Regions from separate parts of the Sporosarcina sp. YIM B06819 genome, predicted to be linked through region 1. Evidence: riboswitches for the same ligand, from Rfam matches in the RefSeq annotation. Region 1 holds a riboswitch; each other region holds the start of a gene.
The links. Region 1 has a riboswitch for lysine ahead of dapA (4-hydroxy-tetrahydrodipicolinate synthase). Riboswitches for the same ligand answer to the same signal wherever they lie in the genome.
Positions count from the first base shown of each region.

Region 2: linked by a shared signal. The riboswitch ahead of R2B72_RS12215 (Na+/H+ antiporter NhaC family protein) and the one ahead of dapA (4-hydroxy-tetrahydrodipicolinate synthase) in region 1 are both predicted to bind lysine.
Region 3: linked by a shared signal. The riboswitch ahead of R2B72_RS01430 (aspartate kinase) and the one ahead of dapA (4-hydroxy-tetrahydrodipicolinate synthase) in region 1 are both predicted to bind lysine.

Region 1 covers NZ_JAWLIQ010000027.1:12,408-20,100, forward strand. The annotation lists gene R2B72_RS15830 (catalase) at 1-472, opposite strand, end outside; gene R2B72_RS15835 (GatB/YqeY domain-containing protein) at 638-1,063, shown strand; gene R2B72_RS15840 (hypothetical protein) at 1,252-1,740, opposite strand; gene R2B72_RS15845 (PadR family transcriptional regulator) at 2,047-2,370, shown strand; gene R2B72_RS15850 (DUF2812 domain-containing protein) at 2,354-2,956, shown strand; gene R2B72_RS15855 (XRE family transcriptional regulator) at 3,122-4,303, opposite strand; gene R2B72_RS15860 (hypothetical protein) at 4,329-5,093, opposite strand; partial or broken gene R2B72_RS15865 (haloacid dehalogenase-like hydrolase) at 5,264-5,437, shown strand; lysine riboswitch at 5,547-5,724, shown strand; gene dapA (4-hydroxy-tetrahydrodipicolinate synthase) at 5,971-6,855, shown strand; partial or broken gene R2B72_RS15875 (QacE family quaternary ammonium compound efflux SMR transporter) at 7,251-7,373, opposite strand; gene R2B72_RS15880 (helix-turn-helix domain-containing protein) at 7,588-7,693, shown strand, end outside.
Region 2 covers NZ_JAWLIQ010000016.1:54,255-61,947, forward strand. The annotation lists gene R2B72_RS12200 (sulfite exporter TauE/SafE family protein) at 1-684, shown strand, start outside; gene R2B72_RS12205 (bifunctional metallophosphatase/5'-nucleotidase) at 709-2,043, shown strand; gene yunB (sporulation protein YunB) at 2,086-2,847, shown strand; lysine riboswitch at 2,906-3,084, shown strand; gene R2B72_RS12215 (Na+/H+ antiporter NhaC family protein) at 3,228-4,802, shown strand; gene R2B72_RS12220 (ABC transporter substrate-binding protein) at 5,039-6,235, shown strand; gene R2B72_RS12225 (branched-chain amino acid ABC transporter permease) at 6,508-7,383, shown strand; gene R2B72_RS12230 (branched-chain amino acid ABC transporter permease) at 7,397-7,693, shown strand, end outside.
Region 3 covers NZ_JAWLIQ010000001.1:291,362-299,054, reverse strand. The annotation lists gene sdhA (succinate dehydrogenase flavoprotein subunit) at 1-1,379, opposite strand, end outside; gene R2B72_RS01440 (succinate dehydrogenase cytochrome b558 subunit) at 1,424-2,035, opposite strand; gene R2B72_RS01435 (YslB family protein) at 2,259-2,675, shown strand; gene R2B72_RS01430 (aspartate kinase) at 2,719-3,945, opposite strand; lysine riboswitch at 4,037-4,215, opposite strand; gene uvrC (excinuclease ABC subunit UvrC) at 4,264-6,057, opposite strand; gene trxA (thioredoxin) at 6,120-6,434, opposite strand; gene R2B72_RS01415 (electron transfer flavoprotein subunit alpha/FixB family protein) at 6,553-7,527, opposite strand; gene R2B72_RS01410 (electron transfer flavoprotein subunit beta/FixA family protein) at 7,593-7,693, opposite strand, start outside.

The DNA of each region.
Region 1 (7,693 bases):
GTAACAGAGCCTTAATGGCCTCTGGAAAGCGCATGGCGTCTCGTACTAGAAATACAGGGATGTGATTACAAACCAAATCAAAAATGCCCTCTTCAGTATAAAACTTAGTAGAAAATCCTCGCACATTTCGGGAGGTGTCTGGAGTGCCTTTATTGCTTACAGCAAGCGAAAACCTCACCGTGACTGGAACCTGTTGCCCAGGATTTTGTAAAAAGCTTAGCTTTGTGTAATTTGCCATCGAATACACGGTCTCAAAGTAGCCAAAGGCACCAAAGCCTTTCACATGCACGGGTCTTTCTAAAATTTTTTCATGGACAAAGGTTTCCAATGTTTCATGCAAAATATTGTCCTGCTCCAGTACAGGACCTCTTTCACCTACCGTCTGTGAATGCATTTCATGAGCCCTTTTGCTTGATATATTTCTGTTTAGATACGTAGAAGATTCTGATGCCCATCCATTGTTTTCTCTCATAACGCCTCCTGCCTCCTGTATCCACAAGTTAATTCCCTAAGATACAGTATTATTTATGTGAGGCTTCATCCTATTATGAATTCGAATAGCTAGCCAATCACCATTTGTTGCTTTTCACATGTAGCTCTTTTATACTTTTAACCACAAGTGGGAGGAGATGCAACAATGTTAAAGACAACCGTATTTGAACATTTAAAGAATGCTATGAGGGAAAAAGATGTACTTTCAAAAGGCATACTGACATTATTGAAAGCAGCATTGGATAGCGCGGAAAAGGAAAAAGGTGCAGTTCTTTCAACTGAAGAAGAAGTCGCCATCGTCAACCGCGAAATCAAACAGACCCATCAATCACTGGAAGGAGCACAAACAGCACAGCGCGAAGACTTAATTGAACAAGAAGAAGCGAAACTGGTTCTGCTCAAAAAGTTCTTGCCTGCACAACTGAGCGAGGAAGAAATTGTAGCGATGTTGACAGAGGCAGGAATCACCAAAGGCATGAACATGGGTGATGCTATGAAAATTGCAAAACCACTACTTGCCGGAAAAACAGACGGTGGAACGATGTCGAAAGTTGTTAAAAGCTTAATTTAAAATAGACAAAACGAACCTTGCCATTACGGGAGGTTCGTTTTGGTTTATCCTGTGAAAAATGGGCCGTATGTTGAATCCAGCCACTATGGGGGCTAGTTCTCAAGCGATTCACTTACTAACTCTGCCGGCTCTTCCTTAGCAGAAACATTCTTATTCATTTCGTTCGAAGATTCTTGCGCTTTTCTAATCTAGGTGTTCATCCCGCTATCGGGGCTTCTCGTACGCTCGGCGAGTTCGTTAATTTTCTTTGCCTTACTCTCTGCAAATGTCCCGCGGCCTATGTCATTCTTCATTTCTGTTTTGAGTCGACGATGCGCATTTTCGATGGGTACTTTCACTTGCTTTATTGCGCTAATTTGGGCAAGGGATTGTACAGTTTCAGACTTCTCTTGTACTTGGGTAGTAGCTTGTTGCCTTTCTACTTTTTCACGCTGTTCTCTCTCGCGTTTCTGTGTTTCTATTGTCGCTATTTGTCCCTGGGTTTCGGCAATTTGTTCATCAAATGCTCCAATCTGCCCTTTAATCGTAGAAAGCTCTTCCCCAGCCTTCAATGTACGTTTTATCAAATTACTTTTCTCCTCTTGAACTTTCTGCTGTTTTTCCATTAAGCTTTCGATCATAGGGGCAGACCTTTCTTGCCAATTCCCTAGCCGAGCCCGCGCTTCATTGCTAATCATAATAGAATCTCTTTTGCCAGATTTCCCTGCATTTTCATCATTTCCTTTAAGGATGATTTGTGGTGAAAAAGTTTTTGTGACTGGACTTACTTTTAATCCATTAAATACTTTTATTTCCCAACACCGTCCTTTTCACCTTCTTACTTCTTCATCTCGATATATATTGGGTTTATTTAACAAGATGCCAATCACAATCCTAAAATATTTTTTATAAACTCAATTATACAGTTGGAATGTATAGTTAGACTGTATATAATTAAGCTATATAGTTAGACTGTATATCCAGATGGTAAGGAGGTTAATTAAATGAGAAGGCATAAGTTACTTCCCTTAACAGAAACAATGCATTATATATTGTTGGCGTTAAGGGAGCCGTTACATGGCTATGCAATTATGCAGAAGGTAGAAGTTATGAGCAAGGGGCAAGTTCGGATAGCTGCGGGTACATTATATGGAGCCGTTGAGAACTTATTGAAATACAAGTGGATTGTGCTCGTACCTACTGATGATCCAAGAAGAAAAGTTTATAGGGTAACAAGCGAAGGTCTAGATATTTTACAAACTGAACAAGAACGTTTAAGCCACATTCTCTCACTTTATGAAGGAGGCGAATATGATGAAGAAATTTAGATTATTTATTGATTCACGAAAAGAAGAGAAATGGTTAAATAAAATGATTGAAAAAGGTTGGATATGCAAGAAGGTCAATGCATTTGGAATATATTATTTCGAAAAAACCAAAATGCTCAAGCAAGTCATTCGCCTTGATTCCCAATCATTCAAGTCGATAGAAATATATGAGCAATATATACAATTACATGAGGACTTTGGCTGGCACCATATAGGAGGTTCACGCTGGTCTTTGTCGCAATATTGGACCAAACCAACAGACGGACTAGATGAGTTATTTTCAGACGATGCATCCGAAAAATCCTATTTGCAACGCTTGATGAAGTACTACGGTAACTTCACGCTATTCTTCATGTTTTTCACATTTATCTTATTTAATAACAGCTCCCCATACACAAGCCTGAAGTCAGCCTATTTTACACCTGGACTTTGGAATAGGAAGGGAATAGAATTTTTAACCGCTTTTTTAATTGAAACGCCACTTGCACTTGCAAGGTTTAGTACACCTTGGCTTTTCGTTATTGGTGGCATAGCGTGTGCGCTAATGTATCTAAGGTACAAGAATGAGTTAGAAAAAACAACGTAACGTACAGAGGGCCAGTCACTCATGTAATTTGCAAAACCATTACTTGCAAGGAAAACAGATGACGAAACGATGTCAAAATCCGTGAACAGTTTAACTTGATTTTGATAAAAAACAAAACGAACCTCGCCGCTTTGGGAGGTTCGATTTTAGGTTGACTGAGTGACATTATTGTTTAAAAACCAGTTCACTAGTCGTAAAAACTTTTTGTTCATTTTGACGATAGTTATCAAAGAATTCCTTTTCTATGCCTGTTAATATCGTTAGAAATTCTTGATCTACTTTTAATTCCTCCATTAAATTAGATACGGAATAAATCCCTCTATCAAAAAGTAGCTGCAGTATACTTTTTATCTTCATCGGACGGCTAATTGAAATCTGGTCATCAAGTGGTTCCTGCGTTTTATAGCCCTTTTTGTTAATGGACATGAAGAAATAGCGATACTGCTGATATTCCATTAGCCCCAATTTATATGCTTTCATTGCAATAGCTTGTAACGAAACTTCCCATTTTTGTTTGATGTCGATATAAGAATCTGGATTTGAAACTTTAACGATACCTGCGCAATCTTTTTTAAATTCTTCTGGTAATAGAAATTCAGAGGCAAAACTATGCGCCTCATCTTCCAAAGTTCTATAGGTTTTTCTATCCTGCATGTTGAATTCAACTTTATAGTGCAGTAATAAATGACCTAATTCATGGGCCAGATCAAAGTTTCTTCTAGCGGCAGACTTTTTAATCGTGCCCAATATAATATAAGGCCTATCGTCTTCTGTCCAAAGACTATAAGCATCAATGGTTTCTCCAATTTCTTTTTCGAAAATAAAAGCGCCTGCTTTCTCCAATAAAAAAAGAATATTTTGGTTAGAACTTTCGGGTAGTCCAATTGTTCGGCGCGCTAAGCTAGCTATGAATTGAATTTGGGTTTCCCGATCAACATTTGGGTTTTGTCCAAGATATTCAAGCGTCTCTTTCCGTAGTTGCAACAATATATTAGATGGGTAACTTATTTTGGATTCGACTTTCTTTAAAAATTCATCTAAAAATCGAATATGCATTAGTTCGCTTTGCGTTTTACTCAAAGAATTTATTGTCTCAGAACGATACGCTATATGTTGAAGCTGTATATTCTCAAAATCGACTTTATCCAATAAATCTACACGATAAAAATACGAAGCTTTCACTTTAAAAGTCAGCTTCAATTTATTCACAACTTCTAATTTAGGGGACATATAACCATTTTCATATTGCCAAATAGCCTGTTCAGTTACGCCCACTTTTTCTGCCAATTGCCCCCTACTCAAATCATTAAGAATACGGATATTGGTTAAACTTTTACCAATAAACAAGAAGGCACCTCATTTCTATAAAAACTCAATTTTCTTGCTCTTCGACATCATCAAGAACAATACCGAAGGCAGTTGCATCTAGGACACCTTCAGCTGCAATTGTTTGTACCAGAACTGATTTTAGTTCTTCCTCAATTTCAAATAAATGACTAGACTTTTGTCCAATATATGGCGTTAACTCACTTATTAAGTATGCCTTATTATCAGCAGGATTAGGCATCCATAAACGGATTTCACCAATTTGATGATCCTCATCAATGTTATAGGTAGCGATATAAAACCTGTCAAACTGCGCATCCATTCCTTCTGTATCTTCAGCTGCAAGTGTCACTGGCTGAAAATCCTCTAATAGCTCTAATTGTACAGATTGATTGAATATCTTTGCAGGAATCTCATCAAACTTAACGCCACTATTAATTTGCATTAAATTTTGCATATAGGAAGCTTTACTTCCTCGCGTGCGACCTTTCGCGTCTTTCCCCTTGTCCACCTCATCTATATTAAAATACCGTACATTTTTTACAATAAACAACGTCTTCTCATTCTTATCTGAGAACTGTAAATATTGCCAAGTTAAACCTGCCTTTGCTAAAGTACTAGTAACACCGCTGTCCTCACAAGACAAAGCAACATAATGGTCAATATGATTCCCCTTAACCCAGGCATAAGCGCCGTGAACCTTTAATTCACGAGCTTTTTGTCGCCGTACATCCAAGTAATCCCTATACCCTTCAATAATTCCATCAACAATACTTTCATTTAATTTCTCTGATAAACTGTATTCTTTCATTTGACATACACCCCTATACAATTTTATGAAAGACCTTCAACTTCATTAAATAAAATATGATTTAGATACATTATACTTAAAGTTCAAGGGTTATGACAGGACTATTTATGAATCTAACAAAAAGAGGAATTCGAGGTTGCATAGGTGACAGTCTCCTCGAAAATGAAGTCGCAACGATACGCCAAATCGCACTCAATAGTAAAATGGCTGGCGCTGATATTTATCATATCGGTGATACAGGCTTTTATGGGATTGCAGTGCCGGAAAACATCATGACCTATTCAATCGTCATCAGAGGAAGACGACATACTTATGTAAGAATGGCCTCATCTGTGAGACGTTGAACGAGGATTTATAGGCCTCCGAAACAAGCAATTTCACTTTCGGCTTGCAATTGTCCAGAATTACGTGTAAAGTGGTAATAATTTAATATTACTTATTTCGAAACTTTGAAGTAAGGATAGAGGCGCAAAAACCATTAGTATGCAATCCAAGGATAATGAGATCCTATGAAGATTGTAGAAAGGGGGATTTGCCGAAGTGGAGAGACACTCATTATCTCGAAGCTGGTTCTGCGTTGAATAAGTGCAGGATTGTCATATAGGAAACTATATGGAGGGCTATCTTATGCAAAGAAATAATCTATTATTTCGCTGCAACAACGAGCCCTCGTTGTTGCTTTTTTGCGTCAATTTATCTGGGGTCAGTAGAATAATCCAGATAAAGCCTCCGGCCGATGTCACGTACTTTTTTGGCGAGTTTTTCAGGCACCCCCCAAAAAAGTCTGGACGCAATTACGCTGGGGCATAATTGATAAATTGCCCTCCACCCTCTATTTTATTTTTTACTAAAAAAATGAATAGGATGTGGAGAATTGATGAATTTCGGACAAGTTGTAACAGCTATGGTAACTCCTTTTAATGAACATGAGGACATTGATTTTGACGCTACGAGGAATTTGATTGATCATTTAATCGCTAACGGAACAGATAGTTTAGTTGTGTCGGGAACAACTGGAGAATCTCCGACATTAACCACTGGGGAAAAGGTCCAATTATTTAAGTTTGTAGTAGAAGTTGTGGGTGGCAGAGTGCCCGTAATTGCCGGAACAGGCTCGAACAGCACAAGGGAATCGATTGAACTGACAATGTTAGCAGAAGATGTTGGTGTCGATGCGATTATGCTCGTCGCCCCGTACTATAACAAGCCGTGCCAAGAAGGATTGTTTCAACACTTCCAATCGATTGCGGCTGCTACTTCTTTACCGATTATGTTATACAATGTGCCAGGGCGAACAGTTGTCAACATCGCCGTCGATACAGTCATTCGCCTGGCAGCAATCCCAAATATCGTTGCAATTAAAGAAGCGAGCGGCCATTTAGATGCAATGGCTGAAATCATCGAGCAGACGCCTGCAGGATTTTCCTTGTATAGCGGCGATGACGGCTTAACCATTCCAGTATTATCAATTGGTGGAGCTGGCGTTGTTTCTGTCTCCTCTCATATTATAGGAAATGAAATGCAAGCAATGATTAAAAACTTCAAAATGGGCAATGTCAAAGAGGCTGCTACAGACCACCGTAAATTGTTACCCATTATGAAAGCTCTTTTTGCCGCGCCAAATCCATCGCCAGTAAAAGCGGCATTGAATCTAACAGGAATTCCCGTCGGCGGTGTCCGTTTGCCGATGATTCCATTGAACGATGAACAACTCCATTCATTGCAACGTACGTTGTCTATTTATGATGGAGTGAGTGTTTGATCGCCACGATGCCGCAGTAACTTTTAGGGCGGTATACAAATCAATTCCTTTATTTCGAAAGGACAACTTGGCCATTCAGAGAAATGGCTCATTGAACGCGCCGCCCTTTTTGTGCCAAGGTGTATCCCACTTCCATCTACTTCATTCACAATCATACCGATGGATCCATTAGTAAACTTGGCTTTAGTAATCTTTCTAGTGATGAAATTGAACTTGGTGCAAGTTTTTTAAAAGAGACTTGCTTATAAAAACACCCCTGTAATCGTTAGTTGTTTCCTACGATTACAGGGGTGTTCGTAATTGAATAAAAAGTACAGTCTCTCGAACAAATACGTTAATTCAAATAAACATGTATCATTGTTTCTCACACGGGAACCCTCCAAAAGTTGGCCGCACTAACTTACTACTTTCAGACCAATAATCGTAAATACAATTCCAAGGATACAAAAAATCCTCAATCCATTCTTAGCTTCATAATAAAACACGATACCGACTATCGCAGAGCCCAATGTTCCAATCGCCGGCGAATTGTAGTAGTGACTGTGCTCCCGCCTATTACCGCCATCGGAATTATGTGTAAATCTCCTATATACTGTATTTTCATCTAACTCTCCGTCAACAAATAAATCCTTGCTTGTTCAGAAGGATTTTCTTTTTCAAAAATATATTTTTAAAGATGTATCCGATTTCCTCATTCCCCTCTATATAAAAAATAAAAGGGGAATGACCACCATGACAATTTACTTAAAAGACTTCGCACGTTTCGCAAACACACAAGATATGGACGAGGCAGCGCAACGTCATGTCATTAAGCATTGGAACGAGATGAATCCAACAG
Region 2 (7,693 bases), on a different contig from region 1:
CAAACAGTCGTTGGTCTTTCAGTCATTATGATGATTTTTACAGGTCTTGCATCGACACTATCTTATATGAAAACGAAAACAATTGATTACAGAAGCGGTCTCATCTTTTTCGCAGGGAGTGTTCCGGGAACTCTTGTCGGAGCATTTGTTAATAAAGGGCTCGATCTACCATCATTTAACTTTTATTTCGGAATTTTACTTATTATTTTATCGACGCTATTATTAGTTAGAAAATATTTAAAGCCTGTGAGTTGGTTCGTTAACCATGGTAAAAAAAGAACCTTTGTGGATAATAGGGGAGAGACATTTGTCTTTGGCTATCCGGTATGGTTTGCTTTACTGTTGACGTTTGGAGTTGGCTTTGCATCGGGTCTATTCGGAATTGGTGGAGGCTCCATCATCGTACCTGCAATGATTCTATTATTCTTGTTTCCTCCGCATGTTGCGGTTGGAACATCCATGTTCATGGTATTCCTATCGGCTATGGCCAACTCTATTACGCATATATCACTTGGCAATGTACCATGGTTGTACACGATACCCGTCGTTCCTGCTGCTTATATCGGTGCGAAGTTAGGTGCGATGTTAAATCAGAAGATGAAATCAGAAACGCTTGTTCTCGCATTACGAATTATTCTTTTAATACTAGGGATTCGATCGATTATCGACGGAATTATGGGGTGAGTTGCGATTAGTACAATAGAAACGATACACTTTTATCATACCAATGATATCCATAGTCACTTTGAGAATTGGCCGCAAATTAGTCGCTTGTTATGTGATAAAAAGCGTGAGCACTCGGCCAAGGGAGAAGCTTGTTATGTATTCGATATCGGGGATCATGTTGACCGCTCACATCCTTTTACGGAAGGGACAAATGGCCACGGGAACATCCGTTTATTGAATGAAGCAGGATTTGACGCAGTAACGATTGGCAATAACGAAGGCATTACAATGTCGGAAAAGGCGCTTTCTTCTTTATATAAAGATGCCAAGTTCGATGTGATTCTTTGTAATTTATTCGAAAAGGGTGGGGGGCGTCCGGCATGGGCGTTGCCTTACAAGATTTACGTGACAGAGCAAGGGACGAGAATTGGTGTTATTGGCGCAACAGCAGAGTACACCACGTTTTATGCGAAGTTAGGTTGGGAAGTGACGTCGCCTAGTGAAGGGTTAAAACGGGTTGCTGAGGAAATTGCAGGGCAAACAGACATGATCGTCTGCCTATCACATTTGGGGATAACGGAAGATGAAAAATTGGCAGTAGAATGCCCTGAAATCGACGTTATTTTCGGAGCACATACGCACCATCTTTTTCATGAAGGCAAGCTAATCGGACATACATTATTGGCGGCGACAGGGAAATATGGGGAATATGTAGGTCATGTGACGGTGCAAGTGGATAGCGATGCAAAAAAAATGGCAGCAAAGCTTTACAGGTCAGACCAGCTGACAACTACTGAACAAGACATTCAACAAGTGAATGCACTTATCGCATCAGGCAAGCAGGCAATGGCAGAAAGGGTTTTCTACAATCCGACAACACTGCCACAAAATTTATTCGGTTCGAGTCCATTGGCATCCTTTTTCGGCCGTGCATTGATCGCTTATACAAAGGCTGATTGTGCGCTATTTAATACAGGGATCTTTCTTGGTAGCTTAGACAAAGGTTGGGTGACGAAAGAAAGCCTGCATACGCTACTGCCACATCCGATAAACCCTTGTATCATCACACTAGACGGCGCCGAGTTGAAAGAGATTTACGAACTGTCTTTGAATGAAGAATGGCCGCATATTGAAATTAAAGGACTTGGATTCCGTGGGACGCTTATGGGAGCAATGATACATGAAAGATTGTACAAAAATCGTCATGGTAAGCTTTATGCGGGGAATCGGCAAGTTGTCGAGGGGCAGACGTATTCGCTTGCCACACTAGATATGTTTACATTTGGCTTTTTCTTTCCTTCGTTGAAAGAGGCGGAGAAAGACTACTGTATGCCTGAATTGATTAGAGATGTGTTGGGCTGGTATGGAACTGAATAAACGACTCCTTTCCTGCATAATGTAACAGCAGGAGGAGTCGTTTTGAGATTTCATGTGCAAAGTACTCGAAGATCAAGGAAGAAGAAACGAAAATGGTTACCGCTCCTTATTCCGGCGTTTCTAATCGCGATTGCCTTATTCTTATACATCATCAATATGAGACTTACACCTATCTATGTCCAATATGCAGAAGTACAAACGCGGATAATAGCCGCTCATGTCATTAACAAAGCTCTCACATCACGGGATTTTAAATTACCTAGCGTTGAAGAAATGTTTCCGGCAGGCACTAATGGTTCTACTGGGGTAATAACAATCAATGCGGAAGCCGCTAGTCGGGCAGTAGGAGATATACATGCACTAGTTGCTACTCATCTTAAGCAGGCTGAAGCGGGGAATTTTGATATGTTGCCCATGCAAAACAATATCGAATATGACCCGCAAGCAATGGAAAGTCAAAAGGGCATTGTATTTTTTGTTCCTATTGGGCAGGCGTTGAATATTCCCTTACTTGGAAATTTCGGTCCAAAAATCCCAATCCGCTTTCATGTCATTGGTGAAGTGCACACGGATATTGAACCGACCATCAAGGAATTTGGTATAAACAGTGCATCTGTCGAAGTAAATGTTGTTGTGACAGTGAACGTTCAAATTATCGTGCCGCTTGCAACGCAAGAAAGTGTAGTGGAACAGAGAATTCTGATTGCAATGGGAATTATTCCAGGAACCGTGCCTCCGGTCTTCAGTAATGGTGGAGGTGCTGCACCTAATATTGAAATTCCAGTCCAACTTCCAAAGCAATAGTGAATAAGACTTGAAAGTTAGCTGTTTTATTGTTAGGCTAGTATAGTAAATAAAATACCGATTGGGTAGAGGCTGCATTGCTTATCAGTCACACACGAGAGATTGACATCTATGACCGTGTGTAAAAGGAAGCTTTGCCGAAGTTTGATAGGATCGTCAAATCCATCAGGCTGGGGTTATTCCAAATAGGAATAACACTGTCATACATCGTTTGATGTGTGATGAGCTACATGTCGTACGTTAGATAAGCACTTTTATTTATCCAACAAACGCAACGTAGATAATGCCGGCTCCCCAAACACTTAATTAAGTGTCAAAAGGAGTCGGTTTTTTTATTCCCCCATGACGGGCCTCAACCCAACAAAATGGAGGATTTTAGAATGATTGGAACATGGGTATCGATTTTGCCGCCACTAATTGCTATTGTCATGGTGTTGGCGACAAAACGCGTATTGCTATCACTTGGATCAGGAGTTGTCGCTGCAGCTTTATTGGCAGCATCCTTTTCGCCAGGTGAATCTATCAAGAATTTATGGAGTGGAATGATCGTCTCTTTCTGGGATGGAGGAGAATTGAATACGTATAATATTTACATTATGTTATTCATCCTTTTACTTGGAGTTATTACGGCATTCGTTAGCTTGTCTGGTGGTAGTCGGGCGTTTGCAGCGTGGGCAGTCCAGCGTATTAAGACAAGACGTGGAGCTAAACTATTGACGGTGTTTTTGGGCATTGCGATCTTCGTAGATGACTATTTTAACGCATTGGCAGTTGGTCAAATTGCTCGTCCGATTACGGATCAGCACAAGATTTCTCGCGCGAAATTAGCTTATTTTATCGATTCAACGTCAGCACCGATTTGTTCGATTTCGCCAATTTCTAGCTGGGGTGCGTTTTTAATAGGACAGCTAGCACTCATTTTTGGTGGTGCCGCGGCTATTAGCTATTCACCACTATCGGCTTTTATCATGATGGCCCCTATGAATTTTTATGTTGTGGCAACACTAGCAACAGTCTTTTTCTTGGCGTGGACAGATGTTGATTTATTTGGAATGAAAAAACATGAAGAGCTTGCGAAAGAACAAGGGCAGTTATTTGATCCTTCGAAAGCGATTCCTGGTCAATTGAAAGAGGAGTTCCCTGTGCACGCACATGGTCGTGTACGTGATCTAGTAGCACCGATTGTGGTGTTAGTAGCTGTTACTTTTGCCATGATGATTAGAACGGGCTATTTGGCAGGTGGATCGATGAGCATTTGGTCGATTTTTGAAAACACAGATGTGCCTTTGTCATTGCTAATAGGGGGAATGGCGGGGACAGCAGTTGCTGCGATGTTGTATATGCTACAGATGAAACGCAATGAAACGGCAAGTATGCGGTTGGTCATTCGCGCATTTACAACTGGTGTACAATCGATGATTCCAGCAGTTCTCATCCTAATTTTTGCTTGGGCACTAACCGATTTAATTGCTGTATTAGATACAGGTGCTTATTTATCGGGCGTTGTCATAAGTGCTAATCTACCAGTGGCATTTTTACCGGTTATTATTTTTGTGCTGGCAAGTTTAATGGCCTTTGCAACGGGGACATCTTGGGGGTCATTCGGAATCCTGTTACCGATTGCAGGAACCATTATGATTGATGCCGCACCGGACATTTTATTACCAGCATTGGCAGCAGTTCTTGCAGGAGCGGTCTGCGGCGATCACTGTTCGCCGATATCGGATACGACAATCCTGTCAGCGACAGGTGCGGGGAGTAACCTGATGGATCATGTGACAACGCAATTACCTTACGCGCTCATCAGCGCAGCAATCGCTGCAATTGGCTATATTGTTTTAGGGATTACAGGCTCTGTATGGATAGGTCTTATTGCTGTCATTATTCTTCTTGTTATATTATTTGCTGTTTGGTCGATGAAAGCAAAAAAAGAGGCCGTTCAGCTGTCTGCATAAAAAAAGAAGCGATGGAATTTCATCGCTTCTTTTTTATATAAAAAGCAATTTTTGGATAAAAAAATGTTTTGACAATAATCAATCAGGTATATATACTAGCAATAAGATTACAAACAATCTGAAAGTATTAAACATTTAATTCTCTGTTTTAGAAATAGAGAATAAGAGGGGGAAACTAGGATTTATAGCATTACGTCTTTAATTATCTGAATTGTAAATAAAAAGGGGGATTTCAAATGAAATTGAAAAAATTCGCGGGTATATTTGCCACAGCAACTCTTGCAGTTGGACTACTAGCAGGATGTGGTGCTGGAGAGAAAACGGGCGGGGATAGCTCAAGCGCAGGCGGCGAGGGTGGCGACTCGATTAAGATTGGGATTAACTTAGAATTATCGGGGGCTGTTGCTTCATATGGAACATCAGAACTTGCTGGAATTGAATTAGCTGTTGAAGAAATCAACGCAGCTGGCGGAGTGGATGGCAAGAAAATTGACTTAGTAAAGGTCGATAACAAATCAGACCCGGCAGAAGCAACGAGTGCAGCACTAAAATTAATCGATAAAGATAAAGTCGTGGCAATTATCGGAGCGGCGACAAGTGGTGCAACAGTTGCACAAGCTGATATTGCTAATAGTAAAGAAATACCTATAATCAGCCCATCTGGTACAAGCCCGACAGTAACGGTTAAAGAAAATGGCAGCGTCAATGAATTTGTCTTCCGAACATCTTTCATCGATCCGTTCCAGGGGACTGTTGCAGCGAACTTTGCAGCAAACGAACTGAAAGTGAAAAATGCTGCGATTTACTCGGATAACTCAAGTGACTACTCAAAAGGTCTTGCAGCATCATTCAAAAAAGATTTTGAAGCAGCGGGTGGTAAAGTAGTTAGTGAAGAATCATACATTGCAAAAGACTCTGATTTCCGCTCAACATTAACACGTATTAAAGCGGCAAATCCAGAATTCATTCTGATTCCAGGTTACTATGAAGAAGTTGGATTGATCGTTAAACAAGCGCGTGAAATGGGTATTACAGTACCACTTATGGGCGCAGATGGTTGGGATTCTCCAACTTTACTAGACTTGGCTGGTGCAGAAGCGTTGAACAATACATTCACGACAAATCACTACTCTTCTGAAGATACAGATGGAATCATCCAAGAATTCAATGATAAATTCGAAGCGAAATATAGCAAATTACCAGATGCATTTAACGCACTTGGGTATGACACAGTTTACCTACTAGCTGACGCTATCAAACGTGCAGGTGGAGCAGATTCAGTGAAAATTAAAGATGCTTTAGCTACAACGAAGGATCTTGAACTTGTCACTGGCTTATATTCAGTAGATGAAAATCACCACCCTATCAAATCTGCTACGATTCTTGAATATAAAAACGGTAAGCAAGAATTTAAAACAAAAGTAAATCCTTAATTCAAATACTAGGAATGGGGGGAGGTCATCCTCTCATTCTTTTTTATCTTTGTTCAGCTGAAGATCACTGCGGAACAATAGAGGAACGCAGGCTAAGGTCGCCACGTCCTGTGGCAACGCCTGCATGACCTGCATCGTGCAGGCCCAAGCCTCCGGCGGATGTCATAGATTTTGAAAGGAGTTAATCGAGCTCGATTCAAAATCTGGATGCCATTTCGTCAAGGCGTAATTGATTGAAGCCTATCTTAGAATAAAAAAGGAGTGAAAAATGCATGGAATGGTTACAGCAGCTGATAAACGGTATTTCACTCGGAAGTATATACGCGTTAATAGCATTGGGCTATACAATGGTTTATGGAATCATAAAACTCATTAACTTTGCGCACGGGGAAGTCTTTATGATTGGAGCATTCATCGGCTATTTTTGTATTGCTGGATGGGGGCTTGGGCTGTTTCCAGCTTTGCTAGTTGCAATGACAAGTTGTGCAATCATTGGGGTTATCATCGAACGAATTGCCTACAAACGATTGCGGAATGCGACACGAATTGCCGTTTTAATCACTGCAATCGGAGTATCTTTGCTGATTCAAAATGGTTTCATCTATATGCGCGGAGCACAACCAGAAGCGTATCCGGCTGTTTTTGCGAATAAGTCATTTGCTTTTTTTGGTGCTCAAATTAGTAGCCAGTCCATCTTAATTCTTTCTGTTTCGATTGGCTTGATGATTATCCTTCAATTTATTGTACATAAAACGAAAATTGGGAAGGCGATGCGAGCGGTATCTTATGACAGTGAAGCTGCAAAATTGATGGGCATTAATGTAGATAACACAATCTCGGCGACATTTGCGATTGGCTCTGCACTAGCGGGAGCTGCAGGCGTTATTTTCGGTATTTATTATACAAAGATTGATCCGTTGATGGGGATTATTCCCGGTTTGAAAGCATTTGTAGCGGCTGTTCTTGGTGGAATTGGTATCATTCCAGGGGCAATGGTCGGTGGGCTTGTGCTTGGGGTGGTAGAAACATTTGTAAGTGCGATCGGCTTCTCGCTTTGGAGAGACGCTGCGGCATTCATCATTTTGATCTTAATACTCATTTTCAAACCGTCAGGCATCTTTGGTAAAAATACGCGTGAGAAAGTGTAGGTGACAGGACATTATGAAAAAGTCAAAACAATTTTGGATATTTATCAGCTCATCTATTGCTGCCTATGCCATTGTTCAACTTCTCATCAACATGGGAATTTTGGATGATTTTTATATCAATACTCTTGTTTTTATGTCAATCAATATTATGTTAGCCGTCAGCTTGCATTTAGTCATTGGGATTACGGGACAATTTTCACTAGGGCATGCTGGATTTTTAGCAGTTGGTGCGTATGTATCAGCGATTGTCACTATGAAATTGCAATTACCATTCCTAGTTGCCATTTTAGCAGCGGGTGTAATGGCAACG
Region 3 (7,693 bases), on a different contig from region 1:
GTCATCCATTCACCAAGCTCTTTATGAAGGACATAAGCGTTCTCAGTACCATTCATTTTAAGCGTGTCATCCCACTTCTGTTGCTCTTCTTTCACAGCAGCATCGAAAATTGTCGAAGGAAGTTCTTCTGCCGTACGTTTCAAGCCCTTCATGTAATGAACAGCATTCGGTCCTGCAACCATTCCGCCGTAAATCGCTGAAAGAAGTGAGTTAGCACCAAGTCGGTTTGCACCGTGTTGTGAATAATCACATTCTCCAGCAGCAAAAAGACCTGGAATATTTGTCATTTGATCATAATCCACCCATAGTCCGCCCATTGAATAGTGGACAGCCGGGAAGATTTTCATCGGCAGTTTACGTGGGTCATCACCTGTGAATTTCTCATAGATTTCGATGATTCCACCAAGCTTGATATCTAGCTCTTTTGGATCTTTATGCGAAAGGTCCAAATACACCATGTTTTCGCCGTTGATACCTAGTTTTTGATTGACACAGACGTCAAAGATTTCGCGTGTCGCGATATCACGCGGAACAAGATTTCCGTAATCCGGATATTTTTCTTCAAGGAAGTACCAAGGTTTACCGTCTTTGTATGTCCAAACACGTCCACCTTCACCACGTGCAGATTCACTCATGAGACGCAACTTGTCGTCCCCAGGAATCGCCGTAGGGTGAATTTGGATGAACTCACCATTCGCATAGTAAGCTCCTTGTTGATAAACGATAGAAGCAGCAGAACCTGTATTAATAACAGAGTTTGTTGTTTTCCCGAAAATAATTCCAGGTCCACCTGTTGCCATAATAACTGCATCGCCTTTAAATGCTTTGATTTCCATTGTTTTAAGGTTTTGCGCTTTAATACCACGACAAACGCCGTCTTCATCTAAAACAACACCAAGGAATTCCCAGTGTTCGTATTTAGTTACAAGACCAGCAACTTCATGGCTACGTACTTGCTCGTCTAGTGCGTATAGAAGCTGTTGCCCTGTTGTAGCACCTGCAAATGCCGTACGGTGGTGAAGTGTACCACCGAAACGTCTGAAGTCCAACAAACCTTCAGGTGTACGGTTGAACATAACGCCCATCCGGTCTAGCAAGTGAATGATTCCTGGTGCCGCGTCCGTCATCGCCTTAACAGGTGGTTGGTTCGCAAGGAAATCACCGCCGTAGACAGTATCATCTAAGTGGATATCAGGCGAGTCGCCTTCCCCTTTTGTGTTTACCGCGCCGTTAATGCCGCCTTGAGCACATACAGAGTGGGAACGTTTAACCGGGACAAGTGAGAATAGGTCAACCGGTGTGCCTTCCTCCGCTGCTTTAATGACCGCCATTAGGCCTGCAAGACCGCCGCCTACGACAATCAATCTGCTTTTTGCCATTATTGTTTCACTCCTCAAATTATCAGTGATCTCATTGTTTTAAATCAAACGACGAATGCAAGTAGTGCTTGAACGCCGATTGTAGATAGTACTAGGAATACTGCAATCGTAACGTACGAAACGATAGTCTGTGAACGTGGTGATTGTGCCAATCCCCATGTCACTAGGAATGACCATAGACCGTTCGATAAGTGGAACGTCGCCGCAAGTACACCAGCAATGTAGAACGCCAGCATGAATGGGTTCTCCAAGATGTTAGCCATCATATTAAAGTCTACTTCTGCACCCAATGCTTTCTGAATTCTTGTTTCATAGATGTGCCATGCAATGAAGATCACAAGGAATACCCCTGTACTTCGTTGTAGCATGAACATCCAGTTACGGAAAGTTCCAAAGCGTTGTACGTTATTTTTTGCTGTGAAAGCTATGTACAGGCCATAAAACGCATGGAACATAAGTGGGATGTAGATGATGAACCATTCTAAAAACAGAACGAATGGTAAGTTCCCCATAAAGTTAGATGCTGTGTTGAATGCCTCTTCCCCACGAGTCGCAAAATGGTTAATCACCAAGTGTTGTGCTACAAATAGCCCAACCGGAATAATTCCGAGCAATGAATGAAGACGGCGCAAGTAAAAATCTGATTCTCTCGACAAGTCTTTTACCCTCCCTTATTACTGAGGTTGCCTATCAGGGGTTGTCATCGTTTTGACACGAAGCAATCATTGACGGCTTCCCTCTACGTGGTACAATATTAGAACATGTCCATTGTACTCCTCTGTTTTAAGGAGGTCAAGACGATGTGGTTTTTTGTTGCGAACATATTCCTTCTATAAAATGATTAGCACTTATTTTCATCCGAAAGGATTGGATAGTAGATTGGACAATACTACCTATCATTCGCCGACTCGTTTCGGCTATGAAATTTTACGTGACCATGTCTTACCCAGCATTTTAGGCGCTCACCAAGGGGATATCCTGTACTGGGCAGGCAAAGAGGTTGCTAGGAAATTCCCTGTTTTTAGTATTGAGGAGCTTCCCGAGTTTTTTCAAGAGGCAGGTTGGGGGACTCTCACGCTTAAGAAAACAGCAAGAGAAGAATGTTTTTATACGATAGACACCGAAGAAAGTTCGACTATTCAAAATAGATCTTTTCAGTTAGAAGCCGGTTTCCTTGCAGAACAGTATCAGAAATTGAATGGACTTCTTACGGAATGCTACGGTGAAGTACTATCTAAAAAAGGACAGGTTACATTTCATGTGAAATGGGATGTAAAAACTAAAATCAGCCTATAAAAAAAGAGATGCATCCATCAGAGGTGCATCTCTTTTTTCTATATTAATTAATAACAACTGCATCCAATCCAAATTGTTCATGAAGTGCAGCCACGGCTTTCTCCATATCAGGCTCTGGAATCACGACCGACACCTTAATTTCCGATGTACTCACCATTTTCACTGGAACGACTGCTTGTCGCAATATTTCAAACATATTTGCCGCGACACCCGGATTAGATACCATTCCACTACCAACGATTGACACTTTTGCTAGTCCTACTTCAAAATCTGCACGGCGGTAACCAAGTGCCTCTTTATTGGTTTCCAACACGTTGATTGCTTCAGCGAAATCTTCTTTCTTTATGGAAAATGACACAGAAGGTTGTACATCTTCCCGAATGGTCTGGACAATGATATCGACGTTCACAAGGTGCTTCGCAAGCGCTGTGAATATATTAGCGAGCGAGCCGTTAAACGGAACGTCGTACATCACAGTAATTCGAACAATATCTCGCTCAAAAGCGATGCCTCGAACAACTAAATTATTTTCCAAATCAATTTCCTCCTTGATAATGGTTCCTTGTCCGTCCACATGCGCTGGTCTTACACGCAGCGGCATTTGATGGTTCTTTGCAAACTCAACCGCTCTCGGATGAAGTACACCAGCACCAAGATTAGCAATTTCAAGCATTTCATCATATGATATTTCTTCAAGTTTTTGGGCTTTTTTTATTAACCTTGGATCAGTCGTAAATACGCCTTCAACGTCCGTATAAATATCACAACATGCAGCATCTAGCGCAATAGCGATGGCAACAGCACTTGTATCAGAACCTCCACGACCAAGCGTCGTCAGCTCCCCGCTAGCATCAGCACCTTGGAATCCAGTAATAACTGCAACAGCACCCGTTTCAAGTGCAGACACAATTCGATCCGCTTTTACTTGCTCAATACGCGCATTGCCATGAACAGACTCTGTCATTACACCCGCTTGCCACCCCGTGTAAGAATACGCCTCCACACCTTGTGCAGCAATTGCCATCGCGAGCAAAGAAGCCGTCACTTGTTCACCAGTTGCCAGTAACATATCGAGCTCACGCCGTCCTGCTGCCGGATTGACTTCCTTGGCTAACGACAGTAATTCATCCGTTGTTTTCCCCATCGCAGAGACGATAACAGCTACCTGCTTACCTCGATTGACTTCTTCTATAACAAGCTTTGCTGCACGTGCGATTCTTTCCGGATTGGCGACTGAAGTCCCTCCGAATTTCATTACGATCCGTTCCATTTTCCATTCCTCCGTCTTTCTCCTGTACGCAAAAACAGCCCTCAATAAATTGAGAGCCGAGTCCGATTAGGGCATCCTAAAAAAGATGCTCCGTACGGATAGCTCTCCAGGTCGTTGATACCTGACAGACTTCCACCTCTTTAATGGAAATCCAGCAAGACAATCGTGACAGCCGATTTGTCTGCTTCGGCGAATACCCCTTTCCATCTCCTTCATCAGGCTGCCGCCTTCTGGACATGTACTATTAGCACTCGCACCTCTATCCTCACTTCATATAAAATTGTGAGAGGAATAATTCAGTGCATTCACTCTATCACATTATTCTTCCTCCCGCAATGCCTCTTGTCGAAAATACGTTTCAACGGCCTCTGCGACAGCCCCAGGCAATCCAGCTTGCTGCAATGCTTCCACGGAGGCTTCACGAATCTTCTTCACCGATTCAAAATGTTTTAGTAGCTGTTGCTTACGTTTCGGCCCCACACCCGGTAATCCGTCAAGCGCAGACGTCAATGAATTCGTCTCACGCCGTTGCCGGTGGAATGTAATTGCAAAACGATGCACCTCGTCTTGAATCCGTTGTAATAAATAAAAAGCTTCACTTGTCCGTTTTAACGGAATCATCTCAATCGGATTGCCGTATAACAATTGCGCCGTCTGATGCTTATCATCTTTCGCCAATCCGGCGATTGGAATCGATAGGCCAAGCTCATCTTCAATAATCTCCCGTGCTGCTTCCATATGCCCTTTTCCACCGTCAATGACGACTAAATCAGGTAGCGGCAAATCGTCCTTCAACACACGGCTATAACGCCTTCTGACGACTTCTCTCATCGCCCCGTAATCATCATGCGCAGCAGCTGTTTTCGTCATATATTTACGATAATCCTTACGATTTGGTTTACCATCGACAAACGACACCATCGCAGAAACAGGATCAGCACCATATGTGTGAGAGTTATCGAAAGCTTCAATACGGAGCGGTATCGTAATATTCATCGCCTCACCCAACTCTTCACACGCACCAATCGTACGTTGCTCTTGCCGCTCCATAAGTTGGAATTTATCTCCTAATGACATTTCCGAATTTTTAATAGCAAGATCGACAAGCGATTTCTTTTTACCACGCTGCGGAATAAACACATTAACATTCAAAAGCTCTCGAACTAGCTCACTATCGATGCCTTGCGGTAAAAGGATTTCCTTTGGCAATAGATGCTCAGACTTGCCATAAAATTGGCCAATGAATGTCAGTAATTCATCTTCCGGATCTTGATAAAGCGGAAACAGCGACACATCCCGTTCAATCAATTTCCCTTGCCGAACAAAAAATACTTGAACACACATCCAGCCTTTATCAACCGCATAGCCAAAAATATCTCGATCCGTAAAATCATTCATCGTCATGGCCTGTTTTTCCATAACGGCTTCAATATTTGTAATTTGATCCCGATACTCTTTCGCACGTTCAAACTCTAAATTTTCCGCCGCTGAGGACATTTTCTCCATCAATTCCTTCTTGACTCTTTTATAGCCACCATTCAGAAAACGACTAATGTCGTCCACCATTACTTTATAATTCTCCTGATCAATTTCATTGACACACGGAGCTAGGCATTGACCAATGTGATAGTAAAGACATACGCGATCCGGCATCGTCTGACATTTTCGGTACGGATACAGTCGATCCAATAATTTTTTCGTTTCACCCGCCGCATAAGCATTCGGATAGGGACCAAAATATTTCCCTTTGTCTTTCTTCACTTGCCGCGTGATGATCAATTTCGGATGGCGTTCAGCCGTAATTTTCAAATACGGATATGTCTTATCGTCTTTCAACATAATATTGTATTTCGGGTCGAATTGTTTGATGAGATTTAATTCAAGTACAAGCGCCTCGATGTTAGATGAAGTGACCATATACTCAAAATCCTCAATTTCACCCACAAGTCGCTGCGTTTTCCCATCATGACTTCCCGTAAAATAACTGCGTACCCGATTTTTCAACACTTTCGCTTTCCCCACATAAATAACGGTTCCTTGTCGATCCTTCATAAAATAACAGCCCGGCAACTCTGGTAAAATCGCTAATTTCTGTTCAATCAATTCATTCATTCTCTTCACCTACCAAAAAAACCGGGTGCCAATGAAGGGACCCGGTTTTTGATTAAATTCGATTACGCGTGTTTTTCGATCAATTCAGCAAGTGCTTCTTTAGGTTTGAAACCGACCACTTTGTCAACAATCTCGCCATCTTTGAAAAGAATTAGCGTTGGAATTGACATCACACCGTAATTACTTGCCGTTCCTTGGTTATCATCAACATCTACTTTTACAATTGTCGCTTTACCGTCGATGTCGCCATCTAGTTCTTCAAGAACGGGAGCAATCATTTTACATGGTCCACACCAAGGTGCCCAAAAGTCAACAAGGACGAGTCCTTCTTTAATATTCTCCGCAAAGTTCTGATCAGTCGCATTAATAATTGCCATGGTAAAATTTCCTCCTTTAATAACTATGCTTGTAGTATATCATGTGGCTAAAACAGGGGCGAACTATATGCCCGTAACGAAAGAAAGCCTCCCTTTTAAGGAGGCCTTTACGCATCATTTAGTTCGCCTTAATCTTCTTAATCTCTTCAATCATCAACGGAATAACTTCAAACAAATCACCAACGATGCCGTAATCTGCTATTTTGAAAATATTTGCTTCTGGGTCTTTATTAATCGCAACGATTACTTTAGCATTTGACATCCCTGCAACGTGCTGAATTGCACCTGAGATACCAGCAGCGATGTACAAGTCTGGTGTTACGACTTTACCCGTTTGACCGATTTGTAGAGAATAGTCACAGTAGTCCGCGTCGCAAGCACCACGAGATGCCCCAATCGCTCCGCCTAGTAGCGTTGCAAGCTCTTGTAATGGCTTGAATCCTTCTGTACTTTTTACGCCACGGCCACCTGCGACAACTACTTTTGCTTCAGAAAGGTCAACGCCTTCAGTTGATTTACGGATAACTTCAGTAATGACTGAACGAAGACTCGTAATGTCAGCTGTCACCGAAGATACATCACCTGTACGGCCTGCATCTTGCACAAGTGGCGCAATATTATTTGGACGCACTGTGATAAACAGCAGTCCTTCTTTGTTTTTCACTTTTTCGAACGCTTTCCCAGAGTAAATCGGGCGGATGAATACAGCTTCATCCCCTTCACCTTCGATAGCTGTCACGTCTGAAATCAAACCAGACGCCAATTTACTCGCGATTTTCGGCGATAAGTCTTTCCCTAGTGCTGTATGGCCAAATACAACGGCATCTGGTTTCTCTTGCTCATAAACAGCCATAAACGCTTGACCGAAAGCATCAGAAGTATATTGTTTCAAATGTGGATGTTCCACAGTAACGACACGATCAGCACCGTATTGAATCATTTCTACCGCCAATGATTGAACTGCATCACCAAGTAACACACCAACTACTTCACCGCCACCAGAAATCTTTTTCGCAGCCGCGATGACTTCGAATGAAACATTACGCAATGTCCCTTCTCGCGTTTCCCCAAGTACTACTACTTTATTAGACATCTAAAGTCCCCCTATGACAATTCAAAGTTATGTTACATTTAGTTGATCAATTCTATCGAAGCACGTTAGATTACTTTCGCTTCAGAATGAAGTAGCGTTACAAGTTCATTGACTTGATCGGCAAGTTCTCCTTCTAGAACCCGTCCAGCCGCTTTTTGTGGTGGTA